4 regions of the Micromonospora sp. SCSIO 07396 genome follow, and region 1 is predicted to be linked to each of the others. Evidence: riboswitches for the same ligand, from Rfam matches in the RefSeq annotation. Region 1 holds a riboswitch; each other region holds the start of a gene.
The links. A riboswitch is a leader RNA that binds a small molecule or an ion and turns the genes downstream of it on or off. The one in region 1 is predicted to bind cobalamin.

Region 2: another riboswitch for cobalamin. It lies ahead of ACWCHM_RS07950 (ribonucleoside-diphosphate reductase subunit alpha); the one in region 1 lies ahead of ACWCHM_RS13535 (CbtB domain-containing protein).
Region 3: another riboswitch for cobalamin. It lies ahead of cobN (cobaltochelatase subunit CobN); the one in region 1 lies ahead of ACWCHM_RS13535 (CbtB domain-containing protein).
Region 4: another riboswitch for cobalamin. It lies ahead of bluB (5,6-dimethylbenzimidazole synthase); the one in region 1 lies ahead of ACWCHM_RS13535 (CbtB domain-containing protein).

The regions. Positions count from the first base shown of each region.
Region 1 covers NZ_CM132210.1:3,167,075-3,171,712, reverse strand. The annotation lists gene ACWCHM_RS13555 (dihydrofolate reductase family protein) at 1-62, shown strand, start outside; gene ACWCHM_RS13550 (ankyrin repeat domain-containing protein) at 105-872, opposite strand; gene ACWCHM_RS13545 (histidine phosphatase family protein) at 995-1,603, opposite strand; gene ACWCHM_RS13540 (CbtA family protein) at 1,600-2,403, opposite strand; gene ACWCHM_RS13535 (CbtB domain-containing protein) at 2,394-2,597, opposite strand; cobalamin riboswitch at 2,632-2,773, opposite strand; gene ACWCHM_RS13530 (PepSY-associated TM helix domain-containing protein) at 2,829-4,271, opposite strand; gene ACWCHM_RS13525 (copper resistance CopC family protein) at 4,501-4,638, opposite strand, start outside.
Region 2 covers NZ_CM132210.1:1,827,009-1,831,646, reverse strand. The annotation lists gene ACWCHM_RS07960 (oxidoreductase) at 1-743, opposite strand, end outside; gene ACWCHM_RS07955 (helix-turn-helix transcriptional regulator) at 873-1,760, shown strand; cobalamin riboswitch at 1,788-2,001, shown strand; gene ACWCHM_RS07950 (ribonucleoside-diphosphate reductase subunit alpha) at 2,123-4,498, shown strand; gene ACWCHM_RS07945 (ribonucleotide-diphosphate reductase subunit beta) at 4,552-4,638, shown strand, end outside.
Region 3 covers NZ_CM132210.1:2,466,791-2,471,428, forward strand. The annotation lists gene ACWCHM_RS10410 (MFS transporter) at 1-93, shown strand, start outside; gene ACWCHM_RS10415 (aldo/keto reductase) at 167-1,066, shown strand; gene ACWCHM_RS10420 (hypothetical protein) at 1,158-1,493, shown strand; cobalamin riboswitch at 2,095-2,224, shown strand; gene cobN (cobaltochelatase subunit CobN) at 2,532-4,638, shown strand, end outside.
Region 4 covers NZ_CM132210.1:1,632,835-1,637,472, reverse strand. The annotation lists gene ACWCHM_RS07295 (hypothetical protein) at 1-245, opposite strand, end outside; gene ACWCHM_RS07290 (TetR/AcrR family transcriptional regulator) at 348-962, shown strand; gene ACWCHM_RS07285 (hypothetical protein) at 934-1,278, opposite strand; gene bluB (5,6-dimethylbenzimidazole synthase) at 1,364-1,996, opposite strand; cobalamin riboswitch at 2,034-2,232, opposite strand; gene ACWCHM_RS07275 (SDR family NAD(P)-dependent oxidoreductase) at 2,251-3,144, opposite strand; gene ACWCHM_RS07270 (TetR/AcrR family transcriptional regulator) at 3,226-3,813, shown strand; gene ACWCHM_RS07265 (potassium-transporting ATPase subunit C) at 3,999-4,638, opposite strand, start outside.

The DNA of each region.
Region 1 (4,638 bases):
CCGACGCCCCGGCGGCGGCCGGCTACGACGAGGCCAAGGAGCAGCTGGCCGCCGGGGAGTAGCCCGCAGCCGTCGCGTCGGGCCGGGCGGTGGGCGTACCCGGGTCAGCCGGTGGCATCGGGCGGGTGCGGGCCCAACTCGGCGGCGGTGACGGCACCTCGCGCCCGCAGCCAGCCGACCAGTTCGGTGGCACCGCGCCGGACGGCCGCGTCCAGGGCGGTGCGGTGCTCCCACGGCGGCACCCGGTTGAGCCGCGCGCCGCGTGTCCACAGGTACCCGGCGCAGGACTGCCGCCCGCCGTGGCAGGCACCCCAGAACGCCCAGTCGATCTCGTCGGTCGACGGCGGGGTGTCACCGGTGCAGGCCCGCTCCACCCGGTCGTGCAGGCCGAGCGTCGCCGCGTCGACGAGGGTGGTGCGGGCGCCCCGGACGACCAGCCGGAACGCCGCCCGCCACTGGGCGAAGGCCCGCGCGTTGGCCAGCGGCGTGCCGTCGGCGATCACGCTCCCGGGAGCTTCGATGTCGGCGCCGGCGTCCAGCAGGGCGTCGACGACGTCCACGTCGTCGCAGCTGGCCGCCCAGTGCAGCGGTGTCTCCCGGTGCGGACCGGCGAACCGGGCGTCGACGTCGGCACCGGCGGCGACCAGCGCGGCGACGGTGTCGGCACCACGCGGGAACCGGCCCGGCCAGTCGGTGACCACGTGCAGCAGGGTGCGGACCCCGCCGACCCGGTCGACGATGTGCCCGGCGGCCAACCCCGGGTGCGTGCTGAGCAGCGACCGCAGCCGGGCGAGGTCACCGTCGCGGATCGCCCCGGTCACCGCGACCGCCAACGGATCGTCGGCGGCGAGCAGCGACGGATCACCGGTCATCTGCGCGACCCTACCCGCAGCCGGTTGCCGTGCCCCGCCGCCCGGGTAGGTCGGGGCCAGGACCGAGTCTCACCGCCACCGGCCCGCACCGCCACCTTGTTCGCCGGAGGCGGACCGGCCGGTCATGGTGCATGTCGGTCTCCGGGCCCGGCCGGCGCGGTGAACCGGAGCTGCCACCGCTGGCCGTACCGGCTGAGGCGCACCACCGCCAGGGGGGCGACGTCCAGCCGGGGCAGGGCGGCCATCGGCAGGCCGAGCGCGTGCACGATCGCCACGCGGATCACCATCGGATGGGTCACCGCGACGATCCGCCGGCCCGGCCCGAGCCGGTCGTCGAGCCAGCCGGCGACCCGCTCGCGCAGCGCGACGAGGGACTCCCCGCCGTGCGGCGTCGCCCCGGGCGTCTCCCACCACTGGCGCAGCGCCCCGGGCTCGCGCGCCCCGACGTCGGCCAGGCTGCGCCCGGCCCAGCCGGCGTAGTCGCAGTCGGCCAGCGCGGCCTCGACGGTGGGCCGTAACCCCAGGGCGTACGCGGTCTGCACCGCTGCGGTCGCCGGGCTGGTCAGACAGGTGTCCACGGTGCCCAGTGGCCCGGTCCGGCCGTGACCGGCCAGGGCGAGGGCGGCCTGTCGACCGCCCTCGTCCAGGTCGTCGTCGCCCGCGCCGAACACCGCCCGCCGCAGCGCGCCGGTGTGGGCGTGGGCGACCAGCCGCAGGCTGGTCGAGGTCACGGGCGGGCCGGCGTGCCCTGACCGGTCAGCGGCGCACGGGCCCGGTCGCCGGGGCGCGGCCCTGCGGTGCGTCGGCTCATCAGGGCGCTGAACAACAGACCGAGGGCGGTCCACAGCACCACCTGGGTGCCGAGCGAGGCCAGCCGGAAATTCCACAGCAGGGCTGCCGGGAAGTCCTCCGGGACCTCCTGGAACGACGGCAGGACGACGTACCCGACGCCGGCGACCAGGACGAACCCGCCGAGGGCCGCGCCGCACCGTTGCCAGGGCGGCGCGTCGGCGCGGACCGACCGGTAGCCCAGGGTGCCCGCCCAGACGGCCACCAGGCCGAGCACCACCAACGCCAGGTAGGCGGCGGTGCGCTGGTCGATGGTGTCGGGGTTGCCCACCGCCGGGGGATTGGCCGGGTACTTCCCGAACGGCACGAGCACTACGCCGAGCAGGGCACCGCCCGCCAGCAGCAACGCCGACCGGCCGTCGTCGGCGGCCGGGAACCGTCGGCGCAGCAGCACGTACGCGGTCGCGAGCAGGCCACCCATCGCCGTCCCGAACAGGCCGGTGGCCAGGAACAGGCCGAACCGCTGCCCGTCCCGGCCGACCAGGTCCTCGGCGTGGTGGTCGTCGGCCACCGGCCCGGTGTGGGTGGCGGCCTCCTCGATCGCGATGGCCGCGTCGATGCGCGGCTCACCGGCGAGGTAGCCGAAACCGCCCGCGAGTAGACCGGCGACGAGGCCGGCGAGGAGCCCGCGGAGCAGGACGGTGACGAAGGTGGGTGGGTTGTGGGCAGCGGTCAGTGGCACGGGACACCGAGCAGGTGCCGGCCGTCGTGCATCAGTTCGTGCAGGAACATGCCGCTGCGCGAGACCGCACCCTGGTCGAACGCGACCAGGTAGGTGAGCAGCAGGAGTACGCCGACGACGGCCAGGGCCGTCCACCACAGACGGGTGGACCCGACGGGGTGCACCAGCGGCTGGGCAGGAGTGGGACTCGACATGGGATTCGAACCTTCCCGGGGATGACGCGTCCCCATCGCAAGGCTGCGGACGACCGAGCGTCCTGGCTCACGGACCCGTCGACGACGGAACCGCTCACAGTGGCGCGACCGCGCCGGATTCCCACCGGCTTACCTCGCGACGCCGCAGATAGTGGGTCGACCGTAACGGCGCGACCCCCGACCGGTCAATCGTCGCCCGGGGAATGTGACGTGCCGGCCGGGGGCGGCACGTCATCCGCCGGCCGGTGCGGGGGCGGCGTCGCGGCGACGTCGGGCCGCCACGCCCAGGGCGACGTCGACGACGAGGAAGGCGAGCAGGCTCAGCCCGAGCAGGGGCAAGGCCCAGCCGATCGCCGCCACCACCGGTACGCCGACGGGCACCGCCCACCACGGCAGGCCCCGCACACCACCCCGGGGTGGCGGAGTGCCGGTGCGGGCCCGGCGGTCCGCCCGGGTGGGCCGGCGCTGCCACCACATCCGGTAGCCCCAGACGACGACGCAGAGCAGCCCGAGGGCCAGCGCGGCGAGCAGGATCTGGTTGACCGGGCCGAGGAGCACCCCCATGTGGGCCTGGATGCCGAGTCCACTGAGCTGGGCCAGCAGCGGCCAGTCGGCGAAGTCGCTGCGGGCGGTGACCGTCCCCGTCGTGGGGTCGACGGCGACCCGGTCCTTGGCCACCGGCCAGGTGTTGTCGACCTGGGTGACCGTCCAGGCCGAGCCCGGCTCGCCGGGGGCGATCTCGACCGGGCCGGCCAGCCCGGCCGTCCGGGCGGCGGTCAGCACCCGGTCGAAGGCGGCCGACTCGACCACCCCGCCGGCCCCGGCGGCACCGTGGTGGCCGCCACCGGGGTCGGCCGGAGCCGGTCCGGCGGCGAGGGCGGTGGAGAGTTGCGGGGCGCGGGCGTCGAGGGCGTCGAGACCGGCGCCGAAGTTCGCCCCGGCGTACCGGGACCAGGTCAACCCGGTGGCCGCGAGGAACAGCAGGCCGACGGTGAGCCAGATCCCGGTGGTGGCGTGCCAGCTGCGGGTCCGGCGCACCCCGCGGGCGGCGGTCAGGTCCGGTACGAGCAGGTGCCGCGCGGTGGACCGGGAGGCGCGGCGGCGACGCCACCACAGCACCACCCCGCCGAGCGCGAGCACCCACAGCCAGCTCGCGGCGAGCTCCGAGTAGTGCCGGCCGACCGCGCCCAGGTGCAGGTTGCGGTGCAGGTCGTCCAGCCAGGTGGTGGCCGGTGTGGACCCGAACCAGGTGGTGAGCTGCCCCTGCACCCGGCCGGTGTACGGGTCGACGTACACGGTGTGCTGCTTGTCCGCCAGCTCCGGCACCGTGAACACCACCCTCGTGGTCCGGTCGCCGGTGCCGGGCTGCACCGCGCTGACGCTGCCCTCCGGATGGGCGTTGCGGGCCGCCCCGACCTGGTCGGCCACCGGCACCGGGCGCTCACCCACCTGCGTCACGGTCAACACCTCGCCGTAGAGCGCCGCGTCCACCTGCGGGGCCACCGTGTAGGCGAGCCCGGTCAACGCGGCGACCACCAGGAACGGCGCGACCAGGATGCCGGCGTAGAAGTGCAGCCGCAGCAGCAGCGCGCCGAACGGGGAGCCACCCCGGGCCGGCCGGGCGGGTGGGGCGGGTTCCGGCCTCGGCGGGTCGGACAACTCAGTGACAGACATATCCATCCGATCGAATGTGTTGGATGTATTCGATGGTCGCCCCGTGCCTGCGGGTCAGCCGATTCCCTGCGATCGGCCCCGCCTGGTGAGGTAGTCGCAGCGGACGTCCCCGCGGTTCCCGGCACATGTCCGGACGGGCCGGCGGCGTCACGGGTCCACAAGGGACGACCGTCTGCCGGCACGGGTCTGCCGACCGCGACCGCCTGCGGCCCAGCGGCGGCGGGTGGCTTCAGGGGCGCCGCGACCGGCGTCGCCGACGCAGCAGGGCTGCTGCGGCCAGCAGGACGACTACCGCGCTGCCGGCGGCACCGACGACGGTGGACCGCCCGCCGCCGCGCCCCACCGCGACGGCCGCAGCGGTCGGCGG
Region 2 (4,638 bases), 1.3 Mb from region 1:
TCGGTGGCGGCGCGCAGCTGGGGCAACGCACCCTGCTCGACCGACTGGGTGGCCAGCAGGCTGAGCCGGGCCAACACCCGGCCGGACCGGCCCTGGTGGGACCAGGCCCGGGGGGTCAGGTTGGTGCGGGTGACGCCGGGATGCGCCAGCACGCTGAGCACCGGTGATCCGGCGTCGCGCAGCCGGCGGTCCAGTTCGATGCCGAAGACGGTGGTGGCGAGCTTGGATCGGCCGTACGCGGTGGAACCCCGGTAGCCACGCTCGACCATCAGATCGGTGAAGTCCAGGTGTGCGTTGCGGTGGGTGATCGAGCTGAGGCTGACCACCCGGGCCGCCCGCGCGGCGGCCAGGTTGCCCAGCAGCAGGCCGGTCAGCGCGAAGTGCCCCAGCAGGTTGGTGGCCAGATGCAGCTCGTGGCCGTCGACGGTGGTGCGGCGCGGGCCGAGCAGCACCGCACCGGCGTTGTTGACCAGCAGGTCGATCCTCGGATGGTCGGCGGCCAGGGCCGCCGCGAACTCCCGTACCGAGGCCAGCGAGGCGAGGTCCAGCTCGCGTACCTCGACGTCGCCGCCCATGCTGCGGGCGGCCCGCCGGCCGGCGGCGGTGTCGCGGACGGCGAGCACGACCTGCGCGCCCCGGTGGGCCAGCGCGGTGGCGGTGACCAGACCGAGGCCCGAGTTCGCGCCGGTCACCACGACGGTGCGGCCACGCTGGTCGGGAATGTGGTCGGCGGTCCAGGTCATCTGCTGCTCCTGAGCGGTCGGGGGTGGGAGCACCGACGCTACGGACCGGCCGGGCGGACTCCGTCGTAGCCGGTTGCCTAGGTCCCGCAGACCTACCCGCGCCGGTCCGGGCCGCGTCACACTGGCGACATGACCCATCCGTACGCCCGTGAACTCGGTGACTTCCTGCGCGCCCGGCGCGGCCGGCTGCACCCCCGGGACGTCGGCCTGGAGCCGGGCGGCCGACGCCGGGTCACCGGGCTGCGCCGCGAGGAACTGGCGCTGCTGGCCGGGTTGAGCACCGACTACTACCAGCGGATGGAACAGGGCCGGGAGGTTCGCCCGTCCGACGACGTGCTGGACGGGCTCGCCGCCGCGCTCGGCCTCGACGACGACGAACGCCGGCACCTGTTCACCCTGGCCCGCGCCGCCCGCCGGCCGGTGCCCGCCCGGGTCGACCACGGCCCGGAGCGGGTGCCGGAGAGCACCAGGCGGTTGCTGCGCGTGATGGACACCCCGGCGGTGGTACTCGGCCGTCACCTGGACCTGCTCGCCTGGAACGCGTGGGCGGTGGCGCTGCTCGGTGACCCGGCGGACCACCCGCCGGACCGGCTCAACATGCTGCTGCTGATGTTCGACGAGGCGGCGGCCCCGGTGCGGCGCTGCGCGGCCTGGGAGCAGCAGGCCATGGACTACATCGGCATGATGCGCGCCGCCGTCGCCACGGACCCCACCCATCCCCGGGCCACCGCCGTCGTCGGTGAGCTGAGCATCCGCAGCGCCGAGTTCCGGCGGCTGTGGTCCCGGCACGACGTGCGCGGTTCGGTCAGCGGCACCAAGACCTTCCAGGTCCCCGAGGTCGGCGACATCGTCCTGGACTGGGACACCTACCCGCTGCCCGGCAACCCCGGCCCGGTCATGCTGGTCTTCACCGCCGAGCCGGGCAGCGCCGACGCCGACGCGCTGCGGCTGCTGGCGTCACTGCGGGCCACCGGCCGCTCGGGTGAGAGTTATCTGACACGCCGACGCGACATCTAGTGTTGCCTCTCCCCCATCTACGCCATATATGGTGTGCCACGCAGCTGGTTCGGCCGGGCCCGGTGGTCCGGTCGAGGCAACAGGGAACCCGGTGGGAATCCGGGACTGCCCCGCAGCGGTAAGTGGGAACGACCGCCGTCATCGAGCACTGGACCGCGAGGTCTGGGAAGCGACGGCCAGTAGGCGACCGACCCCGGTCACGCCCGCGAGTCCGAAGACCTGCCAGTGCGCCGTGCGCTGCTGCGCGCGGCGGTCGGAGGTCGCGCGGGACGACCGACGCCAGCACCCGGGCCGGCCGTCGCGCCGCGCCCGTTGGCGTTCTCCCGCGTCCCGATGGCCATCGGTGACAGCGAGGAGAGGTCATGACGAGCACAGCGCAGAGCCCACCGTCCGACGTCGACGGCGCGCAGCCACGCCGGCCCGCGATGCGGGTCCGCAAGCGCGACGGCGACACCGAACCGGTGGACGTCAACCGGATCGTCACGGCCGTCGCCAGGTGGGCCACCGACCTGGACGAGGTCGACCCGCTGCGGGTGGCCACCCGGACGATCAGTGGCCTCTACGACGGGGCGACAACGGCCGAGCTGGACAAACTGTCGATCCAGACGGCGGCCGAGCTGATCGGCACGGAACCGCAGTACTCCCGGCTGGCGGCCCGGCTGCTGGCCGCCTACGTGGACGAGGAGGTCCGCGGGCAGGAGGTGACCTCCTTCAGCGAGTCCATCCGGTACGCCCACGGCCTCGGCCTGATCGCCGACGACACCGCCGCGTTCGTGGCCCGGCACGCCAGTCAACTCGACGACGCCGTCGACCCGGCCGGTGACCTGCGGTTCGAGTACTTCGGACTGCGTACGGTGGCCGACCGCTACCTGCTGCGGCACCCGCGGTCACGGCTGGTGGTGGAGACCCCGCAGTACTGGCTGCTGCGGGTGGCCTGCGGGCTGTCCGGCACGCCCGACGAGGCGGTCGGGTTCTACCGGCTGATGTCGTCGCTGGCCTACCTGCCGAGTTCCCCGACGTTGTTCAACTCGGGCACCCGGCACACCCAGATGTCGTCGTGTTTCCTGGTCGACTCGCCGCGCGACGAACTGGACTCGATCTACGAGCGCTACCACCAGGTGGCGAAGCTGTCGAAGTTCTCCGGCGGCATCGGCATCTCCTTCACGCGGGTACGTGGCCGGGGGGCGCTGATCCGAGGCACCAACGGCCGGTCCAACGGGATCGTGCCGTTCCTCAAAACCCTCGACGCCGGGGTCGCGGCGGTCAACCAGGGCGGCCGGCGCAAGGGGGCGGCCTGCGTCTATCTGGAACCGTGGCACCCGGACGTCGAGGAGTTCCTGGAGCTGCGGGACAACACCGGTGAGGAGGCCCGGCGCACCCACAACCTCAACCTGGCCAACTGGATCCCCGACGAGTTCATGCGCCGGGTCGAGGCCGACGGCGACTGGTCGCTGATCGACCCGTCGGATGCCCCGGAGCTGCCCGACCTGTACGGCGAGGAGTTCGACGCCGCGTACCGGGTCGCCGAGAAGAAGGCGGTCCGCACGGTCAAGGCCCGGGACCTGTACGGGCGGATGATGCGCACCCTGGCGCAGACCGGCAACGGGTGGATGACGTTCAAGGACCGGTCGAACCGGTTGTCCAACCAGACCGGCGTGCCGGGCAACACGATCCACCTGTCCAACCTGTGCACCGAGATCCTGGAGGTCAACAGCGACACCGAGACGGCGGTGTGCAACCTGGGGTCGGTCAACCTCGGCGCGCACCTCACCGGCGACGGTGTCGACTGGGAGAAGCTGCGCGCCACGGTCCGCACGGCGGTGGTGTTCCTGGACCGGGTGATCGACATCAACTACTACCCGGCCGAACAGGCGGCGGCGTCGAACCCGCGCTGGCGGCCCGTCGGGCTGGGGCTGATGGGTTTGCAGGACGCGTTGTTCGCGCTGCGCCTGCCGTTCGACTCGGCCGGGGCCCGGGAGTTGTCCACCCGGGTCCAGGAGGAGATCTTCCTGACCGCCCTGGAGACGTCGACCGGTCTGGCCGAACGGTTCGGCGCGCACCCGGCGTACCCGCAGACCCGGGCGGCCCGGGGCGACCTGCACCCGGACCTGTGGGGGGTGGAGCCCACCCAGACCGCGCGCTGGGCGGCGTTGCGCACCCGGATCGCGGCGCACGGCCTGCGCAACTCGCTGCTGGTGGCGATCGCCCCGACCGCCACGATCGCGTCGATCGCCGGCTGCTACGAGTGCATCGAGCCACAGGTGTCCAACCTGTTCAAGCGGGAGACCATGTCCGGGGAGTTCCTCCAGATCAACACCTATCTGGTACGCGAGCTGAAGGCACGCGGCCTGTGGACGCCGGAGATCCGCGACCAGATCAAGCGGGCCGAGGGGTCGGTGCAGGGGATCGTCGACCTGCCCGCCGAGGTGCGGGAGCTGTTCCGTACCGCGTGGGAGCTGCCGCAGCGGGCGCTGATCGACCTGGCCGCCGCGCGGGCACCCTACATCGACCAGTCGCAGTCGCTGAATCTGTTCCTCAGCGCGCCGACCATCGGCAAGTTGTCCTCGATGTACCTGCACGCCTGGAAGTCCGGGCTGAAGACCACATACTACCTGCGGTCGCGTCCGGCGACCCGGATCCAGCAGGCCACCGTCACCGTCGCCCCGGTCGTCGCGGCCGACGCCGAGGCGCTGGCCTGTTCCCTGGAGAACCCCGAGAGCTGCGAGGCGTGCCAGTGACCACCGTCGACGAAACCCGCACCGGCGGGCGGCACCTGCTGCTCGACCCCGGCATGGACCTCACCCTGCGGCCGATGCGCTACCCGCACTTCTTCGACCGGTTCAAGGACGCCATCCGCAACACCTGGACGGTGGAGGAG
Region 3 (4,638 bases), 700 kb from region 1:
CTGCTGATCCCGACGCTGGGCCTGGTGCCGGCGACCCGTCCACCGGCCGGTGTCGGACCGTCGGCACCCACCGGTCCAGTACAGAAAAACTAACAGTCCCCGACCCGTTCCGGTATCGGGTGCGCGGCCGTTACCCCAGGCTGCCGGCGCTGGCTAGGGTCGCCGGATGCCAACCGAGATCACCGCCGCAGCGGCGGGCCGCTGGACCCTGGGCGACCGCACCGTGCACCGGATGGGCTTCGGCTCGATGCGGATCACCGCCCACCCCGACCGGGAGCGGGCGCTGCGCGTGCTGCGCCGGGCCGTCGAGCTGGGGATCGACCACATCGACACCGCCGCCTTCTACGTCTCGCCGGGCGGCACCCTGAAGGTCGGCACCGGCCCCGCCCGGTACGCCACCGAGCTGATCCGCGCCGCGCTCGCCCCGTACCCGCAGGGGTTGGTCATCGCCACCAAGGTCGGCTTCCGGGACGACCCGACGACCGGGATACACGAGGAGGCCGGCCCGGCGCAGTTGCGCGCCCAGGTGGAGGAGAACCTGCGCCGGCTGGGTCGCGACCACCTCGACCTGGTCAACCTGCGGATCGTCAAACGACCCGCGCCGGACTCCGTGGCCGAACGCTTCGGCGCGCTGGCCGAGTTGCGCGACGCCGGCCTGATCCGGCACCTGGGTCTGTCCAACGTCCGCCTCGACCACCTCGACGAGGCGCAGACCATCGCCCCGGTGGTCTGCGTGCAGAACAACTACGCCCTGGACAACCGCGGCGACCAGGACGCCATGGTCCGCGAGTGCGCTGACCGGGGGATCGCCTACGTGCCGTTCTTCTCCCTGACCGGTGGCAACCGCGAGGGCGGGGCGCGCACCGACCACGGTGCGGCGGTACGCGCGGTCGCCCGTGCCCACGACGCCACCCCGCAACAGGTACGCCTCGCCTGGACGCTGCACCAGGGCCCGCACGTGCTGGCCATCCCCGGCACCGGCGACCCGGCCCACCTGGCCGAGAACGTCGCCGCCGGGGCGCTGCGGCTCACCCCCGACGAGCTGGCCGCCCTCGACCGGGCGTGAACGGGCCGCTCAGCCGGCTGTCACCGGGTTCGCAGCGCCCTTCCAGGTGGGGGTGCTCCACTGGAGGGACGCCGAGGAGAGGAACGGGCAGATGGGCTGGTTCAGCCGACGGACCCGGGCTGACGAGGGCATCCCGACCAAGCTCGACCGGGAGGCCACCCGGGACGACCTGACCGCGTTGGCGGACTTCGTGGCCGCCCACCGGGGGGTGGAGTTCTATCTCGAACCCGAGACGACCGCCACCGACACCACCGTGGTGGCGATCGCGCACGACGGGGAGTGGATCCGCCGCCGCACCGGCTCCCCACGGACGGCGGCGAAGCTGGCCCACCGGCACGCGGTGCCCCTGTACGAGGCGGCGAAGACCGGGTACCCGGAGCGGATGCGGGCCTGGAACCGGGCCCACCCCGAGCGCCGCCTGCGCTGACTGTCCACCAGCCGTGCGTGGGGTGCGGCGGGGTCGTGGGGTGCGGCCAGGGTGGCGAAGGCGTGCGCTGGCCGCGTGCGCCGGCCTGCGGTCCGCCGGCCACTCGGTGTGGGTATGTCGATGCGGGTCCTTTCGAGCTGATGACGATGACGGATCGTTGCCTGCCGGGTGTGCCGACCCGCACCGCCGTGACGGGATGGCCGGCGGTGTCGGGGCAGGGTGACCGGTGGCGTCGGAGCGGCGCGGCCCGAGGCGTCGGGCCGGGGCCGCGCTGCGGCGGCGGTGGGGTGGCCGGGGCTATCCGCCCGACCACCGTCCGGTCGGACCCGACCATGCCGGTCCGAGTCGTTGACGTCATCAGCTCGACAGCGTGTGAAAGAGGTATCCCGACCGCCAGGGGCCGGCCAGCCACCGGGGACGATCCACCGGGGACGGGCCGTCTGGGTGCGGGCCGTCTGGGTGTGGGCCGCGCCCCGTTGGACGAGCGCGAACCATCGCCGTCGGCCTCACCACGGGGGCCGACCGGTGCCGTCGTGGGGCCGGTGGCTGCCGTTGACCTCGGGGTGAGGAGTGTGGCAGCATTCGCGGCCTGACGGCAGTGAAGGAAGTCGGTGCGATTCCGACGCGGTCCCGCCACTGTCACCGGGGAGCGATCCCCCCTCGTGGGTCACGACCGTGCGTGCACGGTTGGAAGGCCGGGGGTGAGCGTCGATCCGGGAGCCAGGATACTTCGGCCGTCGGAGAACCCCAGGGCGTGGACACCCGAGGAGGACCCGATGACGCGCAGCGTCACTGCCGACCCGATCACGGTCGGTGATTCCCGCATCACTGTCGAGCCCGCGCCGCCGCGTGCTCCCACCACTCCCACCGTCGCCGGCCGTCGCCGGGGCGGTCGGCCTGCCACGTACCGCTGACGGCCGGTCCGGGTGCCCCGCCGTCGGCGGGGTCGTCGACCTCCGCCGCCGCTGACCGGCGTCCCTCCCGCCCCGCTCGGCCCGGCCCCGTGGTCGAGCCGGACGTCACTCTCCGGAGCTGCACGTGCGCATCCTGCTGCTGTCCACCGCCGACACCGATCTGCTCGCCGCCCGCGCCAGTGCCGCCGACTACCGCCTCGCCAACCCCACCCGGGTCGACGTGGCCGCCGTACCGGCCCTGCTCGACGGGGTCGACCTGGCCGTCGTACGGCTGCTCGGCGGGCGGCAGGCCTGGCCGGACGGCCTCGCGGCGGTGCTCGGCTCAGGGGTCCCCACGATCGTGCTCGGCGGCGAGGCGGTGCCTGACGCGGAGCTGATGGCGGCGTCCACGGTGGCCTCCGGGGTGGCCACCGAAGCGCTGTCCTACCTGGTGGAGGGGGGCGCGGAGAACCTCGCCCAGCTGGCGCGGTTCCTGTCCGACACGGTCCTGCTCAACGGGGAGGGCTTCGACCCGCCCACCCCCACCCCGCCGTACGGCATCCTCGACCGGTGCCGCCCGACCGCCCACCCAGACCCGACCGCCCCGACCGCCCCGACCGCCCAGTCAGACCCGACCGACCAGGCGGATCAGGCGGCCGGACCGGACGGGCGGCAGGGCGGCGGCGGGCGGCCCACGGTGGGGATCGTGTTCTACCGGGCGCACGCGTTGGCCGGCAACACCGGTTTCGTGCAGACCCTGGCCGACGCGGTCGACGCGGCCGGCGGCGAACCGCTGCCGATCTTCTGCGGCTCGCTGCGCGGGCTCACCCCCGGCGACGGGCCGCTGGACCTCTTCGCCCGCTGCGACGCGCTCGTCGTCACCGTCCTCGCCGCCGGCGGGACGGTCGCCGCCGACGCCTCCGGCGGGGGCGACGAGGACGCCTGGGACGTCGGCGCGCTCGCCGCCCTCGACGTGCCGGTGATCCAGGCGCTCTGCCTGACCAGCACCCGGGAGCAGTGGGCGGCCAGCGACGCCGGGCTGTCCCCGCTGGACGCGGCCATGCAGGTGGCCATCCCCGAGTTCGACGGCCGGATCGTCACCGTGCCGTTCTCGTTCAAACGCATCGACGCCGACGGGCTGTCGGTCTACGCCGCCGACGCCGAGCGGGCCGCCCGGGTCGCCGGGATCGCCGTCCGGCAGGCCCGGCTGCGCCACCTGCCCAACGCCGACAAGCGGGTGGCGATCGTGCTCAGCTCCTACCCGACGAAGCACTCCCGGGTCGGCAACGCCGTCGGCCTGGACACCCCCGCCTCGGCGGTCCGCCTGCTCGCCGCCCTCGCCGCCGAGGGGTACCACCTCGGCGACGCGCCACCACCCACCGACGGGGACGCGCTGATCCACGCGCTGATCGCCGCCGGGGGCCACGACGTCGAGTGGCTCACCCCGGAACAGTTGGCCGCCGCCGAGGCCCGGGTGCCGGGGGAGACCTACCGGCGCTGGTTCGACCAGGTGCCGGCCGACCTGCGGGACCGGATGCGGGAACACTGGGGTGAGCCACCCGGTCAGCTCTACACCGACGACGGGGACATCGTCCTGGCCGGGCTGCGGTTCGGCAACGTCACCCTGCTGATCCAGCCGCCGCGCGGCTTCGGCGAGAACCCGATCGCCATCTACCACGACCCCGACCTGCCGCCCAGCCACCACTATCTCGCCGCGTACCGGTGGCTGGCCGCGCCGGTCGACGACGGCGGCTTCGGCGCCGACGCGGTGGTGCACCTCGGCAAGCACGGCACCCTGGAGTGGCTGCCCGGCAAGGGCCTCGGCCTGGCCGCCGACTGCGCCCCCGACGCCGTCCTCGGTGACCTGCCGCTGGTCTACCCGTTCATCGTCAACGACCCCGGCGAGGGCACCCAGGCCAAGCGGCGGGCGCACGCCGTCGTCGTCGACCACCTGGTGCCCCCGATGGCCCGCGCCGAGACCTACGGCGAGCTGGCGAAACTCGAACAACTGCTGGACGAGTACGCCACCGTGCAGGCGCTCGACCCGGCGAAGGTGCCGGTGGTCCGGGGGCAGATCTGGGAGCTGGTGCGCGCCGCCGAACTCCACCACGACCTGCACACCGAGGCGATGCCGGCCGCCGACGACTTCGACGACTTCGTGCTGCACCTCGACGGCTACCTGTGCGAGGTCAAGGACGTGCAGATCCGCGACGGGCTGCACGTCCTGGCCGGGGTGCCCACCGGTGAGGCCC
Region 4 (4,638 bases), 1.5 Mb from region 1:
AGGGGCAGGGCCGTCTCGATGAACGGTCCGACGGTGTTGACCACCACGGCCGGCCGCTCCCGGCGGATCGCGGCCACGGTCTCGCGGACCGTACCGGCGAGCATCGTCGGCAGCCCGCCGGCGGCGGCCTTGAGCCGTTCGGCGTCCCGGCCGACCAGCACCGGCTCGATGTTCCGTCGGCGCAGTTCGGCCGCGATAGCGCGGCCGCTGCGGCCGGTGCCGCCGAGGATCCATACGTCGGTCATGGCACAGCTCCGCCCTGGTGCGGCATCCGCCCCAGTGACGACACGCCGTGTCATCACCATACCGGCGACGACATGCGATGTCATCACGACTACACTGGGACCATGGCCAGGTGGCGACCGGATGCCCGCGAGCGGCTGCGGCAGGCGGCGCTCGAACTCTTCGCCGAGCAGGGCTTCGCCGCGACCACTGTGCCGGCGATCACCGCGCGGGCCGGCCTGACGACGCGCACGTTCTTCCGGCACTTCGCCGACAAGCGCGAGGTGCTCTTCGCGGACGAGGCCGAGATCGGTGCCTACGCCAAGCAACTCATGGCCACGGCGCCCGCAGACGAACCGCTGGCGTTCATCGTCGCGGGCCTGCGCACGCTCGCCGAGACGTATTTCGAAGGTCGCAAGGACGACCTGCGGCAGCGGCGCGCCATCGTGGCGTCCGACCCGGGGCTGCGCGAACGCGACCAGCACAAGCGCGCGATGCTGGCCCAGGTGATGCGGGACGGCTTCCGGGCCGGCGGCCTCGATCCGCTGCGGGCCGACCTGCTCGCCGAGACGGCGGGAACCCTGATGTACGTGTCCGTCGCCGCATGGCTCGACACCGACGACGGTCGCCGGCTCGCCGACATCATCGACGCCGCACTCGCGACCTTGCGGACCGAGCTGGAAGGGCTGCCCACCTCGAACGGTCAGGTCGCTACTGCCAGGCGCCGCTGCGGCAGATGAACTGGGTGGTGCCGCTGTACTGGGTGGTGCCCCCGTCGACGTAGCTGTAGCTGGCCCGCACCGGGTGGCCGAGGTTGCTGGCCGGGCAGGTGGCGAAGAGGGTCGGCCCGGCGGTCGTGAAGGTGCCGACGCTGCCGGAGTACCAGGTGATGCTCCAGGTCGTCGTGCCGGTGCTGCTGCCGTCGCAGTAGAACTGCGACGCGCCGGACTCGCAGAAGGGCGCCGGGGCGGCGGCGAGGGCCGGCGTGGCCCCGGCGGCCACGAGGCCCAGGGCGGCAAGCGCGGAGGTGGCCAGGGCCGTGACGGTGGTACGCATGGAACTCCTCCCAACGTAGCCAGGTAACGACTGAGCGCGACGTCAGCCTAACCGTTGCATCGACGTACCCGAATTAGCTGTTCGGTCAGTCGGTCGCCCGGTGCAGCCAACGGTCATGGTGCACCGCCTCGGCGAGCGGCCGGCGTCGCCGCCACCCGTGCCGCTCCAGGTCGGGCACGGCCTCCAGATGGGTGACCGGCCCGACGCAGAGCCAGGCCACCGGCCGGATGCCGGCCGGCACACCCAGTAGGTCGGCCAGGAACGACTCCCGGTAGAAGGAGACCCACCCCACGCCCAACCCCTCGGCGGTCGCGGCGAGCCAGAGGTTCTGGATGGCCAGGCAGACCGAGTAGAGGCCGGCGTCGGCGATGGCGTGCCGCCCGAGCACCGCCGGGCCCCCGCGCTGCGGGTCGTAGGTGACGACGATGGACAGCGTCGACTCCAGCACCCCGTCGATCTTGATGCGCGCGAACCGTTCGGCCGCGGCACCGTCCAGAGCGGCGGCGAACGTGGCCCGCTCGGCCTGCACGTGCCGGTAGAACCGACGACGGACGGCAGGGTCCCGCACCAGGACGAAGTCCCACGGCTGCGAGTGGCCGACGCTGGGCGCGGCGTGCGCGGCGTCGAGGATCCGGTGCAGGGTGTCGGCCGGCACCGGCTCCCCGGTGAACTCGGCCCGGACGTCCCGGCGGCGGTGGATGGCGTCGTAGAGTTCCACAGGCAGGCTCCCGCTGCGCTCGGCCCACCCCCGACGGGTGGGCGGTCGACGCGAGGCCGGTCTTCGGACTCCCGGATCAACGCCGACCCGTCCGCCTTCCCAGCCGTACGGCCAGTGGCTGCGCTCCTCGCGCCTGGACGGTCGCTCCCCGGTCACCGCGGCGGGCCCGTGCCGGATTCACACCGGCTTCCCGATTCTCCCCGCAGTTGCGGGGCACCTCGCACGATCATGCCGCCGCCGATGCTATCGGTGGATCACGTACGGGTGGCGGTGGTGCGGCCACGGTTCCCGGTCGGGTAGTGCCTGCGCAGGTCGGAGGTCGTCATCCGGTCGAGCATCCGGTCGGGAAGGACGCGGGAGGCCCGGATGAGGAGGGCAGCCGTCGCGCCGATGGTGTAGCGGGTGCGGGGCCTGCGGTCGGTCACCGCCGCGGCGATCCTCTTCGCGGCGACGGCGGAGGTCACCCCGGCCCTGGTGAACGCCGCCACGTGGGAGGGGATCGCCTGCATCAGGGCACCGTAGCGCTCGTTCTGCTCCGGGGTCATCGTCTCGTCGAGACGGCCGAGGGCGGCGAGGCCGACGCGGGACATCTCGGTTTTGACGCCGCCCGGTTCGACCACCACCACCTGCACGCCGTACGAGGCCAGTTCGTTGCGCAGCGCGTCGCTCATCGCCTCCATGGCGAACTTGCTGGCGGCGTACGGACCGTAGCCGGCCATGGAGACCCTGCCGTTGAGGGAGCTGATGTTGACGACGCGCCCCTTGCCGCGCAGCAGCGCGGGGAGCAGGGCCTGGGTGACCGCGACGTGACCGAAGAGGTTCACCTCGAAGATGCGCCGCCACTCGTGCAGCGGCACCACCTCGACCGGGCCGGCACCGGGGACGCCGGCGTTGTTGACCAGCGCCCGCAGCGGCAGCGGATCCCGCCCGACGCGTGCGGCGAGCGCGGCGACGTGGTCGGGGTCGGTGATGTCGAGGATCACCGGCTCGATGCGGTCGGTCCGCAGGGGCGTGGCGTCGCCCTCGCGCCGCACGCCGGCGAGGACGTGGAAACCACGCCGGGCCAGTTCCCGCGCGGTGGCCGCACCCATGCCGGTCGACGCGCCGGTCACGACCACGAGTTCCCGACTTTCAGTTGACGTTGTCATCTCTCAAGTCTGCACCAATCAGATGACAACGTCAACCGAGTGAAGTGACTTAGTCATCACCGGCGGACTAGCATCGTCCGCGTGACCAGCCGCGCCGAATCAGCCGCCGCCACCCGCCGCGCCCTGCTCGAAGCGGCCGCCGAGCTGCTCGACTCCGGTGGCCTCGACGCAGTGACGTTGCGCGCGGTGGGAGCACGCGCCGGAGTGACGCGCGGAGCGCCCTACCGGCACTTCCCCGACAAGGAAAGCCTGCTGATCGCCGTCGGGACCCGGGCCTGGGACACGCTCGGGGACCGCATGCAGACCCTTCGCGCGACACCTGGCCTGTCGGCCGCCGAAAAGCTCCGCGGCGGCCTCCTCGCACTCGTCGACGTCGGCCGCCGTCAACCGCACCTCTACAAGCTCATGTTCAGCAACCCGCCCGGCGACCCCACCGCACTCGCCCGGGCCGCCCAGCGGAGCCAGACCGAGTTCCTGGCCGTCGTCGCCGAACTGGTGGGCGAGCAGGACGCCCGCCGGTACGCGGCCCTGCTCATCAGCAGCGCCAACGGAATCGCCGGCCTACAGGCCAGTGGCCAGCTCGCCGACCCGAAGTGGGGAGGCGTCAGCGCCGAAGACCTCACCGACACCCTCGTCGACATGGTCGCCGTCAGGAACCGGCACACCTGACCGGCGGGCAGCGGACTCGACGGCCGGTGGGGACCGGTCGGCACGTGGGCTCGGCAGCACCGGGTCCGGCAGTCTGACGGTAGTCGGCGGGCCGAGGACGGCACGGGGCCGACGAGCCGGCCGGTGGCCCGTGGGTAGGTCCGGGCAGGGCCGACCCGGGAGCCGGCCCTGCCCGACGTCGTCCGTCAGCGGGCGGGAAACCTCTCGTCGAGGGCGAGGTTGAGTTCCAGCACGTTCACGCCGGGCTCGCCCATGAAGCCGAGCGACCGGCCGGTGGTGTGCTTCGCCACCAGCGCCCGGACCGCTGCGGGGTCCGCGGCGCGCTCGCGCGCGACCCGGGCCACCTGGATCCGGGCGTACGCCGGGGAGATGTGCGGGTCGAGGCCGCTGCCGCTGGCGGTGACGGCGTCGGCCGGCACCGCGGGTGTCGCCGGAGCGTCACCCCGCACCGGCACGATCAGCCCGCCGGCGGCCACGTAGTCCTCGTCCGGCCTGGCCAGTTCGACAGGCACGCCCTGCCAGGAGCTGACGAACGGCGTGGCCGGGGCGACCTGGTTGACGCTGACCACGCGGATGACCGGGCCGGTGAGCCCGTCGGCGCGGAACACGGCAAGCACCGCGCCGACCCCGTCCGGTGTGCAGTACGGGCGTCGTCCGTCCACCCCGTCCAGTGCACCCACCGCCCTGGAGCGGGCGCAGACCTGGGTGAGCAGGCTCTCGGAGGCTGCCTCCGGGTCGGTCGAGAGGGTGTCGACGACGCTTTCCGGGCCAAGGTTGCCGGCCGCCGTGGAGGTCGGGTCGTAGCCGTCGCCAGCGGCGGACGGG